Regions from separate parts of the Methylomusa anaerophila genome, predicted to be linked through region 1. Evidence: riboswitches for the same ligand, from Rfam matches in the RefSeq annotation. Region 1 holds a riboswitch; each other region holds the start of a gene.

Evidence for each region. A riboswitch is a leader RNA that binds a small molecule or an ion and turns the genes downstream of it on or off. The one in region 1 is predicted to bind thiamine pyrophosphate.
Region 2: another riboswitch for thiamine pyrophosphate. It lies ahead of thiS (sulfur carrier protein ThiS); the one in region 1 lies ahead of thiE (thiamine phosphate synthase).
Region 3: another riboswitch for thiamine pyrophosphate. It lies ahead of thiC (phosphomethylpyrimidine synthase ThiC); the one in region 1 lies ahead of thiE (thiamine phosphate synthase).

The regions. Positions count from the first base shown of each region.
Region 1 is NZ_AP018449.1:3,317,655-3,324,879, forward strand. Features, by position in the region: gene MAMMFC1_RS14990 (TraR/DksA C4-type zinc finger protein) at 238-924, opposite strand; gene MAMMFC1_RS14995 (spore germination protein) at 1,232-2,716, shown strand; TPP riboswitch at 2,756-2,862, shown strand; gene thiE (thiamine phosphate synthase) at 2,994-3,644, shown strand; gene MAMMFC1_RS15005 (YerC/YecD family TrpR-related protein) at 3,772-4,089, shown strand; gene hisZ (ATP phosphoribosyltransferase regulatory subunit) at 4,093-5,277, shown strand; gene MAMMFC1_RS15015 (HDIG domain-containing metalloprotein) at 5,306-5,833, shown strand; gene MAMMFC1_RS15020 (D-2-hydroxyacid dehydrogenase) at 5,851-6,807, opposite strand; gene hisG (ATP phosphoribosyltransferase) at 7,039-7,225, shown strand, end outside.
Region 2 is NZ_AP018449.1:3,836,747-3,843,971, forward strand. Features, by position in the region: gene dnaG (DNA primase) at 1-1,226, shown strand, start outside; gene rpoD (RNA polymerase sigma factor RpoD) at 1,277-2,386, shown strand; tRNA gene MAMMFC1_RS17305 (tRNA-Asn) at 2,469-2,543, shown strand; tRNA gene MAMMFC1_RS17310 (tRNA-Ile) at 2,779-2,853, shown strand; tRNA gene MAMMFC1_RS17315 (tRNA-Glu) at 3,023-3,097, shown strand; tRNA gene MAMMFC1_RS17320 (tRNA-Val) at 3,215-3,290, shown strand; gene MAMMFC1_RS17325 (tRNA (adenine(22)-N(1))-methyltransferase) at 3,433-4,122, shown strand; gene MAMMFC1_RS17330 (Nif3-like dinuclear metal center hexameric protein) at 4,113-5,231, shown strand; TPP riboswitch at 5,316-5,425, shown strand; gene thiS (sulfur carrier protein ThiS) at 5,493-5,693, shown strand; gene MAMMFC1_RS17340 (thiazole synthase) at 5,697-6,467, shown strand; gene thiH (2-iminoacetate synthase ThiH) at 6,488-7,225, shown strand, end outside.
Region 3 is NZ_AP018449.1:2,872,151-2,879,375, forward strand. Features, by position in the region: gene MAMMFC1_RS12905 (glycosyltransferase) at 1-5, shown strand, start outside; gene MAMMFC1_RS12910 (O-linked N-acetylglucosamine transferase family protein) at 264-3,539, shown strand; gene MAMMFC1_RS12915 (hypothetical protein) at 3,593-3,952, shown strand; gene MAMMFC1_RS22700 (hypothetical protein) at 3,954-4,085, shown strand; gene MAMMFC1_RS12920 (hypothetical protein) at 4,192-4,995, opposite strand; TPP riboswitch at 5,265-5,379, shown strand; gene thiC (phosphomethylpyrimidine synthase ThiC) at 5,484-6,785, shown strand; gene MAMMFC1_RS12930 (nuclear transport factor 2 family protein) at 7,007-7,225, opposite strand, start outside.

The sequences.
Region 1 (7,225 bases):
TCTATTATGCTCGATCCTGCAAACAATGTTTGCATTTGTCCGAGGGGGGAAGGGGCAAGATATGTGCATAAAAAAGGTTACAACGCAAATAAGTATGCCCAATTGCGTTATAACCTTTGAAATTAGATATAGGAGATACTATATTATATACATACAGTCGGAAATTCATTCGAAAATGGCAACACTTTGGCGGTCCTTTTCCAGATAACAGACTGCATGTCTGGAAAATTTAGGAATCTAATTATTGTTAGTTTCCTTATACCGCTTATCCGTAGGATTTCGAGTATTTGCGGCGTTGCTGGGGATTGCATCTGCTAAATCAACTATTCCCTGATGTTCATTGCTATTTGGCCAGGCAGCCTTATAATTATAGGAGCCGGGAATATCCTGCGGCGAGTCTGAACTGCCCCATTTTAGTACCGCCTGTAAGGCATCTTCACCATCGAATCCTACAAAATTAATATCTGCGGTATCCAAGAATGTCCGATGAAACGGAGGAGCCAACACTCCTTCTTCTAAGGGACGGGGTGTGGCATCGATAACATTCCTGTCCTTCTGGCATTCAATGCAGCGCACAGCCCAGGGCAATGCTTCCAGGCGCTCAATATCAATTTTCCTGCCGCATTTTTCACAAATACCGTAGGACCCGGCGTGTATCCGGTCCAGGGCTGCTTCCACCTGTTCGAGAAGTATATGTTCATTATCCCGAAGCGCCACGTCCTTACTCCGCTCAAACACAACATCTCCCAGATCAGCAGGATGGTTGTCGTACATGGAAAGCTCGCCCACGGAATCTGACATAGTATCGCCAATACCTGTTTCTTCAAGACGGCTAATTACCTGTGTTAGCCGGTCTTTTTCTTTTATTAGCGCGTTTTTAAATCGCTGAAGGACAGCCGGTGGAAGGTGTTGAGTATATTGCACTGATCGATTCTCCCTTTCGATAAAAAATTTAATTGGAACATTATACTCAAAACAGAAAATGTTTTCGAATTTGGAATGGTTGCGTCATCATCGTTTGCGACTGCATTCACCTCCTTCGAATCTATAATGTTCCCAATTACCAAGCGCTTATGTCGGTCAGTTTCGCGGCCGGTTTTCCGTTTGAATTCAATGGGGTACTGCAGGAAACAGTATGTAAAGACGTATAAAAAAAATCTGTGGGGAAAAACTTACATCGAAATACCGAGCCGTTATCGGCCATCAGCACAATAGCGAACGGAGTGGCTTAATGAAAAACGAGCATAACGAGTATATGGATATGAAAATTAATAAGGACATTGATGCAAACATCAACTATTTAAAAGAACTTGTCGGGGTCGGCGAAAGTTTTGACATTATTTTTCGCGAATATAAAGTCGGCCGCAGACGGGCGGCGTCTTTCTCTATCAATGGTATGACCAATGATGTTCTCCTTACCAATGTCTTTCAAAATATGATACTTTTTAATCAGGACGATTTATCGATTAATACGCTGCAAAAGCTGTTTTACTCGCACGCCACGCATTCGCAGGTAAAACTGGTTGATAATATGCATGACGCTGTCATCAGTATGTTATCCGGCGAACTTATATTTTTTGTCGACAACGAGGAACAGGTAATTGTTTTCGATGCCAGGGCATATCCCGTACGCGCCCCGGAAGAATCAAATATTGAGAAGGTAACAAGAGGATCCAGGGACTCCTTTGTTGAGACTTTGCCGTTTAGTACAAGCTTGATCCGGCGGCGGTTACGCGACCCGAATCTACGGTTTGAAATCGTTAAAGTGGGTACCAGATCACAGACAGACGTCGCTGTTGCTTATATAAAGGATATAGTCAACCCGGATTTAATCAAAATCATTAAGGAACGCCTTAACAGTATTGTAATTGATGGTGTCCCAATGGCGGAAAAAGCCATTGAAGAATTCGTTCTTCGCGGCAGTAAATGGAATCCGCTTCCCAAAGTGCGGTACACTGAGCGGCCGGATGTAGTTGCGGTTCACCTTTTAGAGGGGCATGTCTGCCTCATTGTTGATACAACGCCTGATGCTATGATATTGCCTACTACCTTCTGGCATCATGTGCAGCATGTGGAAGAGTATCATCAAAACCCCCTGATCGGCTCCTATCTGCGTTTGGTGCGGCTATTTGGCATACTCATGTCTCTGCTGTTGCCGCCGGTGTGGCTTGCCATGAGTTTGCAGCAGCATCTTTTGCCGGAATCTCTCGCTTTTTTGGGCCCGCGTGATCCGGGGATTATTCCGCTGGGAGTGCAGTTTATTCTCGCGGATATCGGCGTTGAACTGGTTCGTATGGCTACTGTTCATGTTCCGTCGGCGCAATCAACCGCTTTAGGATTCATCGGCGCTTTTATGCTGGGAGAATTTGCGACCAAAGTCGGGCTGTTCGGCAATGAGGTCATTTTTTATACGGCTGTTGCGGCGGTAGGAGGATTTGCAACACCGAGTGTAGAGCTTTCCATGACTATGCGCTTTTTCAGAATCGGCCTGCTCCTCCTCGTAATGTTTTTCAAATTGCCTGGTCTGTTCATTGGGATCATTGCGATCTTTCTGATAATGTTAGGGACTAAATCTTTAAATTTTCCCTATCTTTGGCCGTTATTCCCCTTTAATTACCAGGCAATGAAAGATGTCATTTTCCGGCTGCCGATACCGAAGAAAGTCCTCCGTCCGGCCATGCTCAAGCCCCAGGACAAGGACCGGCAGGAGAAGTGATTTCAGACTATTGCCAGCTGCATATAAAAGATGTAATATAGAAATTACCAAGGGAGCTCATGTTATGGGCTGAGAGTGGGCTGTAAGCGCCAGACCTTTTACCTGATCGGGATAATGCCCGCGTAGGAAGGTAATGGTAATGATTTGGCGCGCCTCATTTTGTGAGTCGCGCTTTTTGGTATTATGGGCTCCCCGCGTAACTATAGCGGCGGCCAAACAGGCTGACATTGTGCTAAATTATATTCTGGGTATAAACAAGTGATGAGGAGAGTAGCCAATGAAAAACTTTCATCTGGAGAATCTGATAGCTGCCGACATTTACGGCATAACGGCGGCAGACTATTCATTAGGGCGCACCAATGTGGAAATTGTCGACTTGCTAATCGCTGCCGGAATCAAAATTATTCAATACCGGGAAAAAAAGAAGCAAGCGCGGGCGAAATATGAAGAGTGCCTTATTATCCGGGAAAAGACCCGGGCTGCAGGTGTAACCTTTATTGTAAATGATCACATTGATTTGGCCATTCTGGTAGAAGCTGACGGTGTGCATATCGGTCAGGATGATCTGCCGCCGCAAGCAGTTCGCAAGCTGGTGGGCGAGAATATGCTTATTGGTCTTTCCACCCACTCGCCTGGCCAGGCTGCTGCTGCTGTTCGTCTAGGTGCGGTTGATTATATTGGCGTTGGTCCTATTTATACGCCGGGCATAAAAAAAGAGGATGTTTGCGCGCCCGTCGGGCTGGAGTATTTGGATTATGTGGCAGGCAATATAAACCTGCCGTTTGTTGCCATCGGCGGAATCAAAGAGCATAACATCAGATTGGTCAAAAACCATGGGGCGCGTACCATTGCCTTGGTCAGCGAAATCGTGGGCGCTGAGAATATTGGCGCTAAGGTTGCCGCGCTAAGGCAGGAAATGAACAGGTAATGAAGTTAATATATTTTCATATTGTAAAGAATCGAAGGATTAAAGCAGTAAAGCAGGGAATCTGATTTTGATGACGAATAGAAAAATTTAGATTTAAGTTTGCCGATTCGCGAGGAGGGCGGAATTTGTGCCGGTAAACCCTAAGCTTAAAGATGACTTAACCGACCGGTTATTTCAGGCCATATTGTCTTTACAGACTGAGGAAGAGTGCTACCAGTTTTTTGAAGATGTCTGTACAATTAGCGAATTAAAAGCTATGGCTCAGCGGCTGGAAGTAGCCAGAATGTTGAAGGCGGGCCACACATACGATGAAATAGTAGATCGGACAGGGGCCAGCACTGCGACCGTCAGCAGGGTGAAACGCTGTTTATATTATGGCGCGGATGGTTACAAACAGGTTTTACTTCGCCTTGAGGAAGAAAACAAGAGAATGGAGAGTTTATAGCATATGAACCGGGACCAATATGTACCGCAAATACCTTATGGAACACGTGACTTGCTGCCGCGTGAAGCTAAGCAGAAGCGAACGGTGGAGAACTCCTTGGCGGATTTATTTACAAAATGGGGCTATGAAGAGGTAATCACGCCTACTTTCGAGTATCTGCAAACTTTGTCTATCGGCGCTGGTGATGAAATGCTCCAGCATGTATTTAAATTCTTTGACAAAAATAATCGTATTCTGGTATTGCGGCCCGACATGACGACTCCTTTGGCCCGGGTAGCGGCTACCCGGCTTAAGGAAACTCCCCCGCCGGTTCGGCTGTTCTATTTGACCAATGTGTTTCGGCACGAGCTGGCGCAAGCCGGACGGCAGTGTGAATTTTATCAAGCCGGAGTCGAGCTGTTGGGTGCTTCTGACCCGGCGGCTGATGCGGAAGTGGTGGCATTAGCCGTGAACGCCATGTTAGAATCAGGTCTTGCTAATTTTCAAATCAGTTTGGGTCAGGTGGAATTTATTAACGGTATCATGGCTGAGAGCGGTCTTGAGGCTGAGTATCGGCATAAAGTTAAGCACTGCATGGTTACCCGCGATTTAGTAGGGTTAGGGGAAATTTTATCACAGTGTGGTTTAAGTACCGGTACCCAGAAGCTTTTGCAGCGGATTCCGCTACTTCATGGCCGGAATGATATGCTCGACCAGGCCTATCACTTGGTGCAAAATGACCTCAGCCGGCAGGCGCTGGATAATCTGGCTGACATCCGCAGACTGCTTACGGGTTACGGCGTGGATCAATACGTCAATTTTGATTTGGGAATCATTCGCGATTTGGATTACTATACCGGCATGGTATTTGAAGCATACACGCCGGGATTGGGCTTCCCGCTGTGCGGGGGCGGCAGATACGACAAAATGGTTGCTGCTTTTGGTATTGAATGTCCGGCTACGGGTTTTGCCCTTGGAATTGAACGAGTGTTGCTGGCTCTGGAGCGGCAAGGTATAAATATAAACATAAAAGCCAAGGATGTGTATATTGCCTGGAAGCAGGGACTGCTGTCGAAGGCTATTGCGACTGCGCAAGAACAACGTGGCTTGGGTCGAATAGCGGAATTGGCGCTGGGACCACAAACCAGAGACCAGGCAGAGGTGGCGCAGCGTGAACGGGGATATCGGGAATTAATTTATATCGAGTGAGTGAATAAAGTAATAAAAGGATTAGTCAATGTTGAACCGGGTAAAACAGGTCGTTGCCGCTTTAAGAGCTGAAATTAACCAGGACGATAGGAATTTTGTCGCCTGCCATTTAACGGAAAAGGAAGCGGCATTGTTTTGGCGTATGAACCTGCCTGACCAGCGCCACTCGCTAAATGTTGCCTATAGCGCTTTAGAGCTTGCTCAGGGGAATAAGAGTATTAACAGTAAAGTTTTATTGAAAGCTGCCTTGCTGCATGATGTAGGCAAAGTTAAAGGCGATGTAAGCACTTTGGACAAAATTGTTACCGTTATTCTCAATAAGGTCGTACCTGAGTGGACCCGGGCTTGGGGGCGGGAAGGCCGGGGCGGAAGAATTGCCAATGTAAGGCATGCTATATATATTTACTATCATCATCCCGCTCGCGGCGCCGACATGCTTGCCGCACAAGGAGTTGAGGGGGAAGTGGTATATATAGTGGGCAAACATCATGCAGCTCCGGCGGCAAACGATGCGCCGGAGCTGCGAGTGCTGCGAACAGCCGATAATATGCACTAAGAGAATAGAGAATAGAGCTAATAACCTTTTGCTTTGTCAATCACATTCAGCATATCCCTGCCTTGGGTAAAGCGGGTAAGGTTATCAACAAACAGTTTCAGGGCGCGATCCAGGTAAGCCGGTGACAGGGCGGCAATATGCGGGGTAATGATCACATTGGGCATATTCCACAAAGGACTGGTGTCGGGAAGCGGTTCTTTTTCAAATACATCCAGCCCGGCGCCTTGAATGATCTTTTGCTCTAATGCCAAAATCAAATCAGCCTCTTTTACAATACTCCCGCGGGCAATGTTAAAAAAATACGCCGAAGGTTTCATACACTGAAAGTGTTCTAAACAGATCAATTCTTTGGTTGCTTCTGTAAGCGGCAAAGCTACAACTACAAAGTCGGACCGGCTGAGCATGTCACGAAGATTTTGGTTGTCTGCAGGATATAGTTTATCTACGAATAGTTCAGTGGTTACCTGCTGTTTGTATGCCAGTACGTGCATTCCCAGCGCCTTTGATTTTTTGGCGATTTCCCGGCCAATGGAGCCTAAGCCTATTATGCCAATGGTTTTTTCGAATATTTCGTCCAAAGGTGCCCGCTGCCATTTTTGTTCGGTTTGATAACGCGCTGATAAATTTAGGCCTCTGGTAAAAGAGAGAATCATGGCCAAAACATGTTCCGATACAGGAATACCGTGGATTCCTTTAGAATTGGTCAAGATAATATCCGACTTTTGAATTTCGGGAAATAACAAGTTTTCCACCCCGGCGCTGAGGGCGTGAATCCATTTTAGTCTGCGCGCCTGCAGATAGAGGGGCTGTGTATCGGCCCCACCCCAAGTTACAAGAATGTCGGTATCTTTTATATATTGCGCCGCGTTTGCAGTGTTGCTTATAATCACCTGAATATTAGGTTCGACATCTGTTATCGCCCTAAGATGCCGTTCGGCCAGATTATTAAGGACCAGGATATTGAGTTCGGGCATAAGAAATACCCCCTTTTTCTTTCCTTCCTTATTATTTAACTACATATTTTATATATGTTCTATATATGGCTTTTGTTTTCCTATGTTTACTAAATAAACAAACTCAACTATATTATATATATTTTTGAACAGAAAAAATCTTGTATGGATATTGACGGATTAATATTTGAGATGATAGTATATTAACATGTTAATGCTTTAAATAACTAAAGCTATGCAGGAGGCTATACAATGACCTCAAGTGATATGGAATACCTTACAATTGCTTTGCCAAAAGGGAAATTGTTCATTCCTTCAGCCGAAATGCTGGCGAAGCTAGGGTATACTGCTGAAGGCCTGAGCGAGAATTCACGCAAACTGGTTATTGCCAATACGGAAAAGAAAATTCGGTTCATTATTACCAAGACGGCCGATTTGC
Region 2 (7,225 bases), 520 kb from region 1:
GAGTATACGACCGCTTCCGGAACCGTATTATATTTCCGATCTGTGATGCAAGGGGAAGGGTCATCGGCTTTGGTGGCCGGGTGATTGATAATAGCCAGCCTAAGTATTTAAATTCTCCGGAAACCTTAATTTTTAATAAACGCCACGTTTTATATGGATTTGATATAGCTTATGAGAATATCCGCGGCTCTGGTCAGGCAATTGTTGTGGAAGGTTACATGGATGCCATTACCGCACACTGTATGGGGATAAAAAATGTAGTAGCCTCCTTGGGAACCGCTTTTACTCCCGAGCAGGCAAGACAGATCCTTAAATGCAATGTGGAAATGGTGTTTTCATATGACAGCGACAGCGCCGGTCAGAACGCAACCTTAAGAGCGTTGGAAGTAGTGCGTGCTTTGGGAGCTAAGATTAGAGTTGTGCAGATTCCTGACGGCAAAGACCCTGATGAATTTTTGCGAAAATACGGCAGTGAAGCATATAAGCTTTTGATACAGGACTCTCTGCCGCTAGTTGAATATCAAATTAGTCAGGCTTTAGCCAATACGGATTTTTCAAGTATCGAAAGTAAAATTGCCGCTGTTGCGAAGCTTGTTCCTATATTGGCTGTAACTAGAAATCAGGTGGAAACCGAAGCTCATATATCTCGGCTTTCACAACTAATAGGGGTTGACGAGGGTGCGTTTAGAGCCGAAATACGAAAGTACATTATTCAAAGCAAAAAGGATAATAATGTAAAAAACGGGAAAAATATAAATATTGCGTTTTCATCTCAGAAACCTATCCCGGCAAGAACCAAAGCTGAACGCCAGATTATTCGCTTAATGTTTGACGAACCTTCGCTTATTCCTTACGTTGCCACGCAATTGAAAAGTGAAGAAGTACATGGCAGTGAGCGAATAGAAATAATTAATTTTATATTTAACGCGTATAATATGGAAAAAAATATTACACCGGCTATATTATATAATGGTGCAAATAATCTAAGCGAAAAAGCAGCAACCGAGCTTTCTCATATTATGTTAATGGATATAGAATTCCATGATATTGCCCAATTTGTTGACGGTTGTATAAGAGCTATTCGCTTGGCGCATTTAACTGCTTTATATGAACAACACCGTTTGACGGCCGATGAATTAGAACGTATGGGGGATAGCAACTTTCTGCAGGAATTAGCAGAGAGTCAGCGAATCAAAAATGAGATTAGCAAGTTACATCAACTTTAACTTATCAGTATCCACATTTTCCGGTCTTGCCAAGGGAAGGGGGGAGAAATATGGCCGATAAAAAAACTTTGTCCAATGAGCATGTTGACGAATTGCTGCATAAAGGCAAAAAACGTGGCGGTGTGTTGACATATGCCGAGATCATGGATACAATGCAGAGCGAAGATTTATCACCGGATGAAATTGACGATATGTATGAGATTTTCACTAATAAAGGCATTGAGATTGTTGATGAAGTGCCCGATGTGGAGATGATAGACGGTCCGGATATTTCTGAGATCGAAGTTACGGCCGAAGAGGTAGATATTGATCTCACCATTCCAGAAGGTATCAGTATTGACGACCCTGTTCGCATGTATCTTAAAGAGATTGGCCGCGTTCCACTCTTGACGGCTGATGAAGAGATTAAATTGGCTAAGCGTATGGAACAGGGCGACGATGAAGCAAAGCGCCGGCTGGCGGAAGCCAACCTTAGACTGGTTGTAAGTATTGCTAAGCGATATGTGGGTCGAGGTATGCTGTTTTTAGATTTAATTCAGGAAGGAAACTTAGGTCTTATCAAAGCGGTAGAAAAATTTGACTACAACAAGGGATACAAATTTAGTACCTATGCTACCTGGTGGATACGTCAGGCAATTACCCGGGCGATTGCCGATCAGGCGCGTACCATACGAATTCCTGTTCATATGGTTGAAACAATAAATAAATTAATTCGTGTTTCACGTCAGCTTCTCCAGGAATTGGGACGTGACCCGATACCGGAGGAAATTGCAAGAGCAATGGATGTCAGCGTGGAACGGGTTCGTGAAATTATGAAGATTGCCCAGGAACCGGTTTCGTTAGAAACACCCATTGGCGAAGAAGAAGACTCTCATCTGGGAGACTTCATTGAAGATCAGGATGCGCCGGCGCCGGCCGAGGCTGCTTCCTTTATGCTATTAAAAGAACAACTGGAAGAAGTGCTGGAAACTTTGACACCCCGTGAGGAGAAGGTTCTCAGATTGCGATTTGGTCTGGATGACGGTCGTGCCCGTACATTGGAGGAAGTTGGACAGCATTTCGGGGTAACACGCGAACGTATTCGGCAAATTGAAGCGAAAGCACTAAGAAAGCTTAGACATCCTAGTCGCAGTAAAAAACTCAAAGATTTTCTGGAATAGGGATGTCCGAAGTTCTATTTAATTATTAAAAAAACTTGACGTAAAGATGACCATGAGATATAATAATTTTCGTTGGCGTCATTCCTCGATAGCTCAATGGTAGAGCACTCGGCTGTTAACCGAGTTGTTGTAGGTTCGAGTCCTACTCGAGGAGCCAGTTTATAAGTTTGTAAAACAGGCTTTCTTCGGAAAACCTGTTTTAATATCTCTCTAGGTAACTGCTAAGGTTATCAAATGCCTCGAACTGCTTAGAAATTGTCAGATGCTAGGCACGATGAGGACCGGAACGAAGACGTACTGGGTGGTACGTTGTAGTGAGGACCGCAAGAGTAACGACGCAGATGGCGGTTTATAAGCAGTTCCCAACTTAAAGGTGAATAGTTACGCCTCTAGGGCCTATAGCTCAGCGGTAGAGCAGCCGGCTCATAACCGGCTGGTCCCTGGTTCGATCCCAGGTGGGCCCACCAATTTGGTCATCGGTCATCGGGTGTCAGGCAGCGGGAGTGTTTCGTTGTCTCCAAATGATTGAAATCCGACAATTAAATAAGTATTTTTAGTCATAGGTAGTAGATAAGAGAGATAAACTTAAATAATTTCGTTCCCGACGCCTGCTGCCTGATGACCGCCTACTGTTATGGCCCGTTGGTCAAGCGGTTAAGACACCGCCCTTTCACGGCGGTATCAAGGGTTCGATTCCCTTACGGGTCACCATATTCGATATTCGAGGTTCGATGCGCGATGTTCGAAAGGGCAGAAGTGACGAGCCTGGATAAATAGTTTTCGGCTAGGTGTGACGAAAGTCGAACGTCAGATGTCGAAAATCGAAACGGGCGATTAGCTCAGCCGGGAGAGCGCCTGCCTTACAAGCAGGATGTCGGCAGTTCGATCCTGTCATCGCCCACCAAATTTTGCAAAAACCTACGAGCAGTCTTCGTAGGTTTTTTTACGTTTGTGAATGAATAGGCAGGGGGGGGGTTTCCACAAAAAGGATTTTTACCCTAGTTCGAGAAATACTATGGTTGGGACATCATGTAGGAGGAGCTCAAGTGAAACTCGGAAAACGTCTCGCCGCCATTGCTTCTAAGGTTCCCCAAGGCAGCCGACTGGGTGACATTGGTACCGATCATGCTTATCTTCCAATCTATTTGGTCCGGCATAATATCATTTCTTATGCAATAGCGGGTGATCTCCACCAAGGACCTTATCTTTCAGCTCAAAAGGCAGTTCAAGACGCCGGGCTGGAAAAATTTATTTCCGTTAGACAGGGAGACGGGCTTAATGTAATTAAGCCGGGAGAAGTTGACGCAATTGTAATTGCCGGCATGGGTGGAGCCAATATTATAAATATACTTACCAGCCGACCGGATGTCACCGGAACTGTCACCCGTATGATTCTTCAGCCAATGATTGCTGCTGCTCCCGTCAGACGTTGGCTTACTGAAAACAGGTGGCGGATTACTGATGAAACTTTGGCAGAAGATGAAGGGAAAACTTATCAGATTATTGTAACGGAGCAGGGAGAGACTCAGCCATTAGACCCTATTTTCTATGAAATTGGGCCAGTACTGTGGAATAGTAAACATCCGCTATTAAAACAGTTAATAGCCGAGATATTGATACATTATAAAGAAATTATAATTGCAATGAGCGGCAGTCCCGCAGCCGCGGCTTCACCTAAATATCAGGAACTTATAGCCAAAATGAAAGCATTGGAGGAAAAACTCATATGCCTGTAATGTGTCAAGCTGTGATAGATGCAATGGAAAAGCTTGCGCCCGCGCAGTTGGCGGAAGCATGGGATAATGTCGGTCTGATTATAGGCAAACCAAACCAGGAAGTCAGTAAAATTTTAGTGACGCTGGATGTGGATGAGGCTATAACCGATCAGGCAATCACTTCCGGAATACATATGATCATAGCCCATCATCCTTTCCTGTTTAAAGGTATTACGAAAGTACGAACCGATCAGCCAGCAGGGCGTATACTGAGCAAAATTTTGCAAGCAGATATTGCTGTTTTTGCGGCCCATACCAATTTGGATATAGCGGATGGTGGTGTAAATGATGTGCTGGCTGATAAGCTGGGCCTTAGAGATACAAAACCACTGAAAATCACGACAGCCGATAAATTACGTAAGCTGGTGGTTTTTGTACCCAAAAGCCATGTAGAAGAAGTACGTTCGGCCATGACCATGGCCGGAGCGGGTCATATCGGCAATTACAGCCATTGCACATTTCAAACGTCTGGAACAGGTACTTTTTTCCCTTTGGCAGGAACCAATCCTTATCTTGGTAAACAGGGACAGCTTGAATATGCGGATGAATATCGATTAGAGACTATTATACCGGAAAAGCTCAGCCACACTGTGATCAGCGCCATGATCAAAGCCCATCCCTATGAAGAGGTAGCTTATGATGAATATCCATTATTAAATGCCGGCGCTATTCATGGATTGGGACGAATAGGACGCATTGCAGCGCCTGTTTCACTCCGTAAATTTGCTGATGATGTGAAACAGGCACTAGGTATTCCCTATGTCGTTATAGCCGGTGACGCGGATAAAAATATTACGCAAGTTGCTGTATGCGGCGGCAGCGGCGCGGCCTTGATACCAAGCGCCGCTGCCGCCGGGGCGGATGTGCTGGTGACCGGTGACGTCAAGTATCATGAAGCCCAAGAAGCAGTAGCTAATGATCTAGCCATAATTGACGCCGGACATTTTCCCACGGAAAACCTTGTAATACCTGGCATTACAAATTATTTGCGTCAATGTGCGCGGCAAGCCAACTGGGATGTGGAAATTATTTTCAATACAATTAGCAATAATGTATTGTCTATATACTGACTGCCCGATAATTCACAGATAATTCACAAATTGTTTGACGCCTTGTCAAATATAATATAAAATAGAGGACATAGAAACAATTAATATGTCGGCCGAGGGAGCTCATGTTATGGGCTGAGAGTGGAACTAAAGAGTTCCTGACCTCTAGACCTGAACGGGATAATGCCCGCGTAGGAAAGGCGTTAATTTGAGATATTAGCGTGCCTGCTGAGCGGGTACGCTTTTTTGCCTTGTCATAATTGAATGGAACGGAGGCTGACTATGACGCTGACAATCAACGGAAAAGAAGAAATAGTGGCCAACGGAACAACTTTGGCTGCACTTATCCAAGAGAAAGGGTTGAAGCCTGCTGTTATCGTTGTGGAGTATAACGGAACAATCGTCAAAAAAGAAGAGTGGCCCAATATCATCTTAAAAAATACTGATTGTTTGGAGATTGTGGCCTTTATAGGAGGGGGTTAAATTATGTCTGATACATTTGCAATTGGCGGTAAAAATTTGACAAGTCGTTTGTTCCTAGGGACAGGCAAGTTTGCGTCAAATAAATTAATACCGGAAGTTGTCAGGTCTTCCGGTTCGCAAGTGATAACGGTAGCGCTTAGACGGGTAAACCCTGATCAACCAGAAGAGAACATTGTTTCCTATATTCCGCAAGATTGCATACTCATGCCTAATACATCCGGTGCAAGAAATGCCGGGGAAGCAATCCGTATTGCTCAGTTAGCAAGAGCGGCTGGTTGTGGTGATTGGATTAAAATTGAAGTTGTTTCAGATCATAGGTATCTGCTGCCGGATAATATGGAAACCATCAAAGCGACAGAAGTTTTGGCGGCGGAAGGATTCGTCGTTTTGCCCTATATGTGTCCTGATCTAATGGCAGCTAAAAAACTGGTTGAAGCCGGCGCGGCGGCAGTAATGCCTTTAGGAGCCCCAATCGGAACAAACCGCGGGTTAAAGATGAAAGAGCTCATTGGCATTCTAATCGAAGAGATATCTGTGCCAATTATTGTGGATGCAGGAATCGGACGCCCATCGGAAGCGGCGGAAGCTATGGAGATGGGAGCGGCGGCAGTACTTGTAAACACTGCGGTTGCGACAGCCGATGATCCCATAGCCATGGCGAAAGCTTTTGGGTTAGCTGTGGAGGCTGGTCGACTAGCGTATTTAGCGGGACCTGGTACCGTACGGGACTATGCCAGTGCGTCCTCGCCGTTGACAGGTTTTTTACATGAGTAGTTCGGCAGGAGGTGAGCAATGTGAGTGTCTATAGAGAACTTGAAAAGTATGATGGCTTTAATTTTTATGAGTTTTTTGACCAGGTCAAGGAAGGTACAATTTTACAAATATTAGATAAAAAACGCTTATCGGTTATAGACTATCTGGCCCTATTGTCTCCTGCGGCTGAACACCAGCTTGAGGCCATGGCCCAGCGGGCTCACCGGGAAACAGTACAAAACTTCGGCAAAACCATTTTGCTCTATACACCATTGTATCTTGCCAACTATTGTGTAAATCACTGTGTATATTGCGGGTTTCAAACTGCCAATAAAATTGCGAGAAAAAAATTGTCCCTTGAGGAAGTTACTCTAGAGGCAAAACAAATTGCTGCTACCGGGTTAAAACACATATTGCTGTTGACAGGCGAATCCCGCATTCATTCGTCCGTTTCTTACATCAAAGACTGTGTCGAAATATTGAAGCAGTATTTTACCTCGATCAGTATCGAGATTTACCCATTAGAGAAGGATGAATACGCCGAATTAATAGCCGCCGGAGTTGACGGACTTACCATTTATCAGGAGGTATATGATCAAGAGATATACTTAGACCTTCATAAAGCCGGACCGAAAAGAGATTTCCGGTATCGTCTCGATTGTCCCGAGCGAGCGTGTCAAGCCGGAATACGTACGGTAAATATTGGCGCCCTGCTGGGTCTGAACAACTGGCGTCAAGAGGCATTTATCACCGGAATACATGCCGACTATTTGCGCCGA
Region 3 (7,225 bases), 450 kb from region 1:
AGTAATATAGTTAGTAGTACTCAGACCATCGATTGCCACGAACTGCTCAAAAATCGTTAGATACCGTTGCATATGAAACAGACTTATTGAATATCAACTTGATAATCATTTATGATCAATCATAGTCAGACCGTCTAGGCACGACGAGTACTGGAACGTAAGCGTACTGGGATGTACGCTGGAGTGAAGCACGCAGGAGTAACGACGCAGATGGCGGTTTTTCAGCAGTTCCCACCTTAGTTGAGAGCAATGAGTGATAGGAGATGAGGGGTTTGCGGGTAGTCCACATAGACTTCTCTGACAGTCAAAGCGGGGGAACCGGTATTGCCAGGACCCTCATGGAAGCCATGACGGCTTTGGGCCATGACACGGCCCTGTTTTCCCAACACAGTAGGCCGGGTGATCCTCGCTTTATACCGGTTTCCGGTCTTCAATCCGGCTGGCGGCAGCAACTTTTAGCCGAGGAAAAGCGTAAAGGCTTGTTTGATTTGTATTCCGCCGCTGTCCTAGACATCCTTGAGCATCCTTCATTTGCCCAAGCTGATATTGTACATTTGCATTCTGTCAATGCCGGCTTTTCTTTCTTACTGCTGCCATTTCTGACCGCCAAGACGATGGTATGGTCATTGCAGGATACTTATGCTTTTACTGCCGGCTGTTATCACACTGATTATTGCGATTACTGGCGGCAAGGCTGGTGTACCCACTGTCCGGAAGGCGACAAAGGCGAAGGGAGTAAAGCTTGCAAGCTGGTACAGTATTTAAAGGGATTTTCTTTTCAATTGTCCGATTTTACCATAGTATGCCCCACCAAGTGGCTAAAAGATCAGGTGGCGGCAAGCATCCTGCAGGAACATGACATCCGGCTCATACGGAATGGCGTAGATGGGAAAGCGTTTCAGCCGGGTGACAGAGCATTTTTTCGCACCCAACTAGGTCTGCCCTTGGATCGGCCGGTGCTTTTGTGCGATTGCCACGGCATCACCGATTGGGTCCGGGAAGCCTATTGGGCCAATACGGCCCTGCGTAAAGTATGTGCGGCGTTTCCGGATTTGGTGCTGCTAAACCTGGGCGGAACTGATCATTCAACCAATTCGACCAATTCAAGCTTGGCCGGACTGCCGGTTTCCCATATTGACATACCCGTTGCCGTTGACCGACGGCAATTGGCGGCGCATTACGGGGCCGCCGACGTGTTCCTGGCTCTAAACCGCCGGCAAAATGCAACTTTGGCAGTTTGCGAGGCTATGGCCTGCGGTACGCCGGTAGTTGCCCTGGCCGCCGGCGGGATGGCCGAACTTGTTGTCCATGGGGAAACAGGATATCTGGCGCAGCTGGGAGACAGTAAACAATTGGCTGAAGGCATCAACTGTTTTCTCGGCAATGCTGCTCGGCGGCAACAGGCAGGGACCGCAGCCAGGAAGAAAGCGGTGGAAGCCTTTGGCGCCGGGACAATGGTTGACGGCTATCTTGCTTTGTACGAGGAGTTGGGACGGAAGCCGCCGCCTTCCGTCGGACGACCGGATGGTAAGAAAAAAGCGCCGGCGGTTTCCGCGGGGGAAGAGTATGATTTCCATCAGATAGCGGCGATGATTGCGGAACAGGGCTGGGGCTGCGTTTGGCAGGAGTTTGGCCGGCAGTACAATAGTTATAAAGGCCAGTCGGCGACTCAGCGCGCGATTTTTACCGACAAGTTTTTCCGGCATTGCCTCTTGCTGCTCAAGGACGTCGGCAATCCGGTTTTCTGGGATATCATGGAAAAGTGGTATGGCTATCGTAAAATGCCGCTCCGCAATGGGAACTTGCCTGATGATGAATATCAGGCCCTCCTAGAGTTTTGCCGTTCCCTAAGGGAAAAACTCAGGCAGTATTTTGAGCGAACTTCGGTGGAGCATGTTACCCAATTGACCGAGGAGCAGCAGTGGCTGCTGATTACATTATGGCGCAGCGTTTTCTTGAACCCCTTTGCGCCGCAGAATCTTGAAGCCGAAAATAACCAAGAGAAGGAAGAAGATGGTGACAGGGGGTATCATCTGGCAAACTGGTATCCGGGTCTCCTGGTAACCAGCCTGTACCAGCCCTTCGCCGGCGGGACCGCAGCTTTAAAAGCCGGGGATGTTTGGAACGCGTCTTTTCTTCCTTTTTTTGCTAAAATGGTTTTTACTTTTTGGATGATTAATACTCCTTACTTCAGTGGGCGGGAAACCCAGCGGCAAAAATTCCTAACCTGCGCCACCGACTTGTGCCGGGAAGCTTTGAACCATGTTCAGCACCGGCTGCCAAGCGTTTTTGTCGCCTTGGTGCAGGAATTCGTCGCCAATTATTGGAGCATTTCATATTTGGGCGGTAATAACATCCAATCGTTGTCCGCTTTTGGTGATCTGATTTCAACTCATATGCAACATTATTTTCCCCGCTATGCCGCTTTGAATTTTAGTGACCGGAAACCCGGCGCCGGCCGCAAAATCCGCGTAGGTTATATTTCCCGTAATTTTTACAGTCAGGCGGTCAGTTATTATATGGTTAACCGTCTCATTCATCATGATAAAAATCGATTTGAGGTATATACCTTTGCTTTGGGGGATACCCACGATGAGATTAGCGAGCTTTTTGTCAAGCATAGTGACCGGTTTCAGCGTTTCAACAATCTGTATGACGTGCCTGCTATTGCCCAGAGTATTACGGACAGTGAGCTGGATATTCTTATTTACACCGACATTGGTATGGACCCGGCCACCTATATGCTGGCCGGACTCCAACTGGCGCCTGTGCAGTGCGCCCTGGTCGGGCACGGGACCACTACCGGGCTGCCGACAATTCAGTATTATATCAGTGGCGATTTTGAACCGGCGGACGCTGCGGCTCATTACCGGGAAAAGCTGGTGAGACTGCCCAACCTGGGGGCGGCCCAATATCCGCCGCCTTTTGGGCGTCAGAAAATTCTTTCCCGGCAAGCCTGGAACATACCGGCAGATATGGTGGTATTCGTTTCCTGCGCCAACGGAATCAAGCATGTTGCCGGACGGGACTACATTTTTGCCGAAATATTGAAACAGGCGGACAATGCCTGGATCATACTCAAGCCGTGCCATTCAGCAAATGTTGACCAGCGGCTTGTCCGGCGGATTATGAATGCGGCCAAGGAGGCGGGGGTTGACAACAGGCTGTTTGTCGTGCCGCCATTACCCTTTGTTTCCTCCTTGCTGGCTGTCGCCGATATACAATTGGATACTTACCCTTATGGCGGCTGGACTACCAATATGGAAGCGTTGTACGTGGGATTGCCCGTTGTTACGCAGGAGGGAGATATGGCGCGCAGCCGCTGGGGGGCTTATATGCTGAGAGCATTGGGAATTAACGAGGGCATTGCCGCCAATGAGGGTGAATACATTCAGTGGGCGGTAAGGTTTGCTCAGAATGCACAACTGCGTCGCAGTGTAAAACAGAGAATTAAGGAAAGAGCCAGAGATGTGCTGTTCAATGGTTCTGCGGCGCAAGCGGCTTATGAAGAGGCGCTTGCGCAGATGATTGAGCAATAGAGCAATATTGCCCTAAGCATGATCCGTGATGCGCTAAAGGAGTGTGAAGCAAATTGGATTTGGAAATGCTGCTTCAGGAAGGAAATGTTATATATCAGGAAGGTGACCGGAAAATCTATCTGGCGCCGGATGCTGCTACGCTGCAAAAGGTGCTATCCCAAATTCCCGGTAGCGCTTCCGGGGAATACAGCCGAAGCAAATTATGGAATCAGGTGTCAATCGAAGACAGTAACAGGAGCTTGCTGAAGGAGTTATCTATACGGCTCCGGGATGTGGAAGAAAAATTGATACAATTAGACGCTAAGCGGCGGCGAAGGCGGCGGGCGAAATATAGCCTGCGCTGGAGGTTAAAGCGGTTGTGCGGATATCCGGTCAGAGGAATGAAGCGGCTTTTGCGGATGCTGCGCCACTGAAATGGTTCAGAGCACTTTCCTATTTCGCCGGTATCGTTTTCAACGACAGGAGTGTTTGATACTGCAAAAAGGGATATTCGATGCCGGAATCGGCTCGGATATCCCTTCCATGATTGCTTTCATTCGTACGTAGAATTTTGGGTAAAAGTCAGGCAAAAGATATTGACAAAATGCCTGTGGCGGCGCTTTGTCGATATTCAATCAGGATGTAAAAAGTCAGTTTCCCGGTTTTAGACACTCTAGAAGCAGCCTTGTGGAGCTGCGGGGATTTGATGACCGGTGAAATCATTGGAAACAGTGATGCTGACAAAGCCGGCATTTCTTTGTACATCGGTGATTTCGTACGGACGCAGGCCAGTTACCCACAGGTTTTCATGTTTCCAAAGTTTGTCGACAATTTTTCCAGTAATATCCAGATGACGACCGTTAACCGGGTCGTTGAAGAACTCAGCTGCTACCTGGATCAACAGGCTGGAGCCGTCGATTTCTTTTAGCTCGTTAGGCAGCTCATTGGGGCCGACCACATTCACCGGATCGTTGCAGCCGGTGCCAATCGGCGGGAAACGGAAGAAGGTATTGCAAGTCCTGGTAATGCCGACAGGCATGATAATTTGGGGACAAGAAATGTTGGGATGCACAACCAGCAAGTCAACCGCTACGTTGACTCCTTGACAATCCGGCGCTAATTCTTCTGATGCGGCAGTGATAAATACTTCGGCAACGCCGCTGGGCGGGAAGGTAGGTGGGCAGCAGCAGGCTGTACGGGGCCCTAAACGGCAATTGCCGGTTCCCGGAAAGTTAAACGTACAAGAGATATTCTGAGCGCATATGAGACGGACTTCTTCAACAGAGATGTCGTGGCACTCGCAGTTCGGGGTGATGTTGACAGGTGCCAAATCAAGCCCAAAATTGGCCCGGCAATTTGGGTCGGAATGTATTGCACAGCAATCAGTGCAAAGGTTGTTAGGGTCAGAACATGACTCTTGACGAACGGCATTTTCAAAAATGGAAAAGTTGGGCACCTGTAATTTGGTTTGTTCCATTACCAATATCCTCCTTTAGTTTTACTAACATACCGGTTTTGCCGGTACTATTAAATTATTGCTTGGAAAGGGGGCAGTTATAGTGGACTACTAGGGCATAAGAGTGAGTTATGTGTTCTTAGTACATAATATGAGCATCAGGTTGAAATGTGCAAAAACCGATAAAATATTGATTTTGTTAGAGTTTTCCGTAAGCGCGTTTTTGGTACTTTTTTATAATAACCCTTGTCAGCGGCACTATTATGTGGTAAAGTCAAAATTAATAAAAATATAGGCGCTAGGGGGGCCAGATGAGGCTGGCTGAGATATAGACCCGATTCTAAGTCTATGACCCTCGAACCTGATGTGGCTAGTACCACCGTAGGGAAGCGGATGATGATGACAAACGGCAAGCTTACTACGTGCAATCGTATATAGCTCGCCGTTCCTATTTTTTGTTTGTTAATTAATCCTGAATTTCCGGGCATACACAAAGGAGGAGCAGAACTGTGGAATACAATACTCAGATGGACGCCGCCCGCAAGGGCATTGTTACCAAACAAATGGAGATTGTGGCTCGCAAAGAAAAAATGGATGTTAACCGGCTGCAGCAACTGGTAGCTGCAGGAAAAGTTGTCATTCCCGCCAATAAAAATCACAAATCCCTGGATCCGGAAGGTGTGGGAAACGGTCTCAGGACTAAAATCAATGTCAATATTGGGGTGTCGAAAGACTGCTACAACCTTGATTTGGAGCTTGAAAAAGCAAAAAGAGCCATTGAACTCAAGGCCGAAGCCATTATGGACCTGAGTTGCTATGGCAAAACGCAGGAATTCCGTCGGCGGTTAATCGCCATGGCGCCTGTCATGATTGGTACGGTGCCTATGTATGATGCCGTCGGCATGCTGGATAAAGAATTGAAAGATATTACAGTGGATGAATTCTTCAGTGTAGTGGAACGACACGCTGAAGATGGTGTGGATTTCATGACTATCCATTCCGGTATTAACCGGGCCACTGCCGAAAAGGTGAAAAACAACAGGCGTCTAACGAATATCGTGTCCCGCGGGGGATCCTTGCTTTTTGCCTGGATGGAATTGAATAACCGGGAAAACCCCTTTTTTGAATATTATGACCGCCTCTTAGACATCTGTGAAAGGTATGATGTAACCATTAGCCTGGGAGATGCCTGCCGGCCCGGTTCCATCCACGACGCCACCGACGCGGCGCAAATTGAGGAACTGATTGTGCTGGGCGAACTGACCAAGCGGGCTTGGGCCAGGAATGTGCAAGTCATGATTGAAGGTCCCGGTCATATGGCGATTAATGAGATTGCGGCCAATATGCTCCTGGAAAAACGGCTGTGTCATGGCGCTCCCTTTTACGTTTTAGGTCCGATTGTAACCGATGTTGCGCCGGGCTACGACCATATTACCAGCGCTATCGGCGGGGCTATCGCCGCCGCCAGCGGCGCGGATTTCCTCTGCTACGTTACTCCCGCCGAACATCTGCGCCTGCCTGATCTGGAAGACATGAAAGAAGGCATAATCGCCTCCCGCATCGCGGCCCATGCCGCCGACATCGCCAAGGGAATTCCCGGCGCCCGCGACTGGGACAACGCCATGAGCGCCGCCAGGGCGGAAGTCAACTTCCCGCGTATGATTGAACTGGCTATTGATCCGGAAAAAGCCGGACGCTACCGGGAGCAATCCCAACCGGAATGTGAAGACACCTGCACTATGTGCGGCAAGATGTGCCCGATGAAGAATATGAAGAAGATTTTGAACGGGGAAGATTTGACGATAAAATAGAATGAATAATTGGGCGGCAGAGTAAACTGGGCGGCGGAGTAAACGCCATTACCGGGTCTTAGCCAACGCTCCACCGTGCTACTTGACTTCCGCTTATGGCTAAGACCCGGTAATGGCTGCCGGGAGGCAGGAGTTTTGGCATGGGGACGGTTCGCTTGACATTAGTTAAGAGGTGTATCAATAGAACCGCGTTCCTGCGGCACTTAGTGTGGCACTTGGTATTACTGCTCGTTTAAGGCATTCTGTAAGGATGCTGTATCCAAAAGCGCTACAAGCGCTATTACCGGATTCCAATAATCTTTGTAATGGACGATTTTATTATCTTTGGTTTCGATGACGGAGATATATTTCTGAAGATAGGGCTTGCTGGTAGTCAGGGTTCGCCCTTCCTCAATTTCGAATTCGACTATCATAATATTAGGGTTCAACGTGAAGTGAAA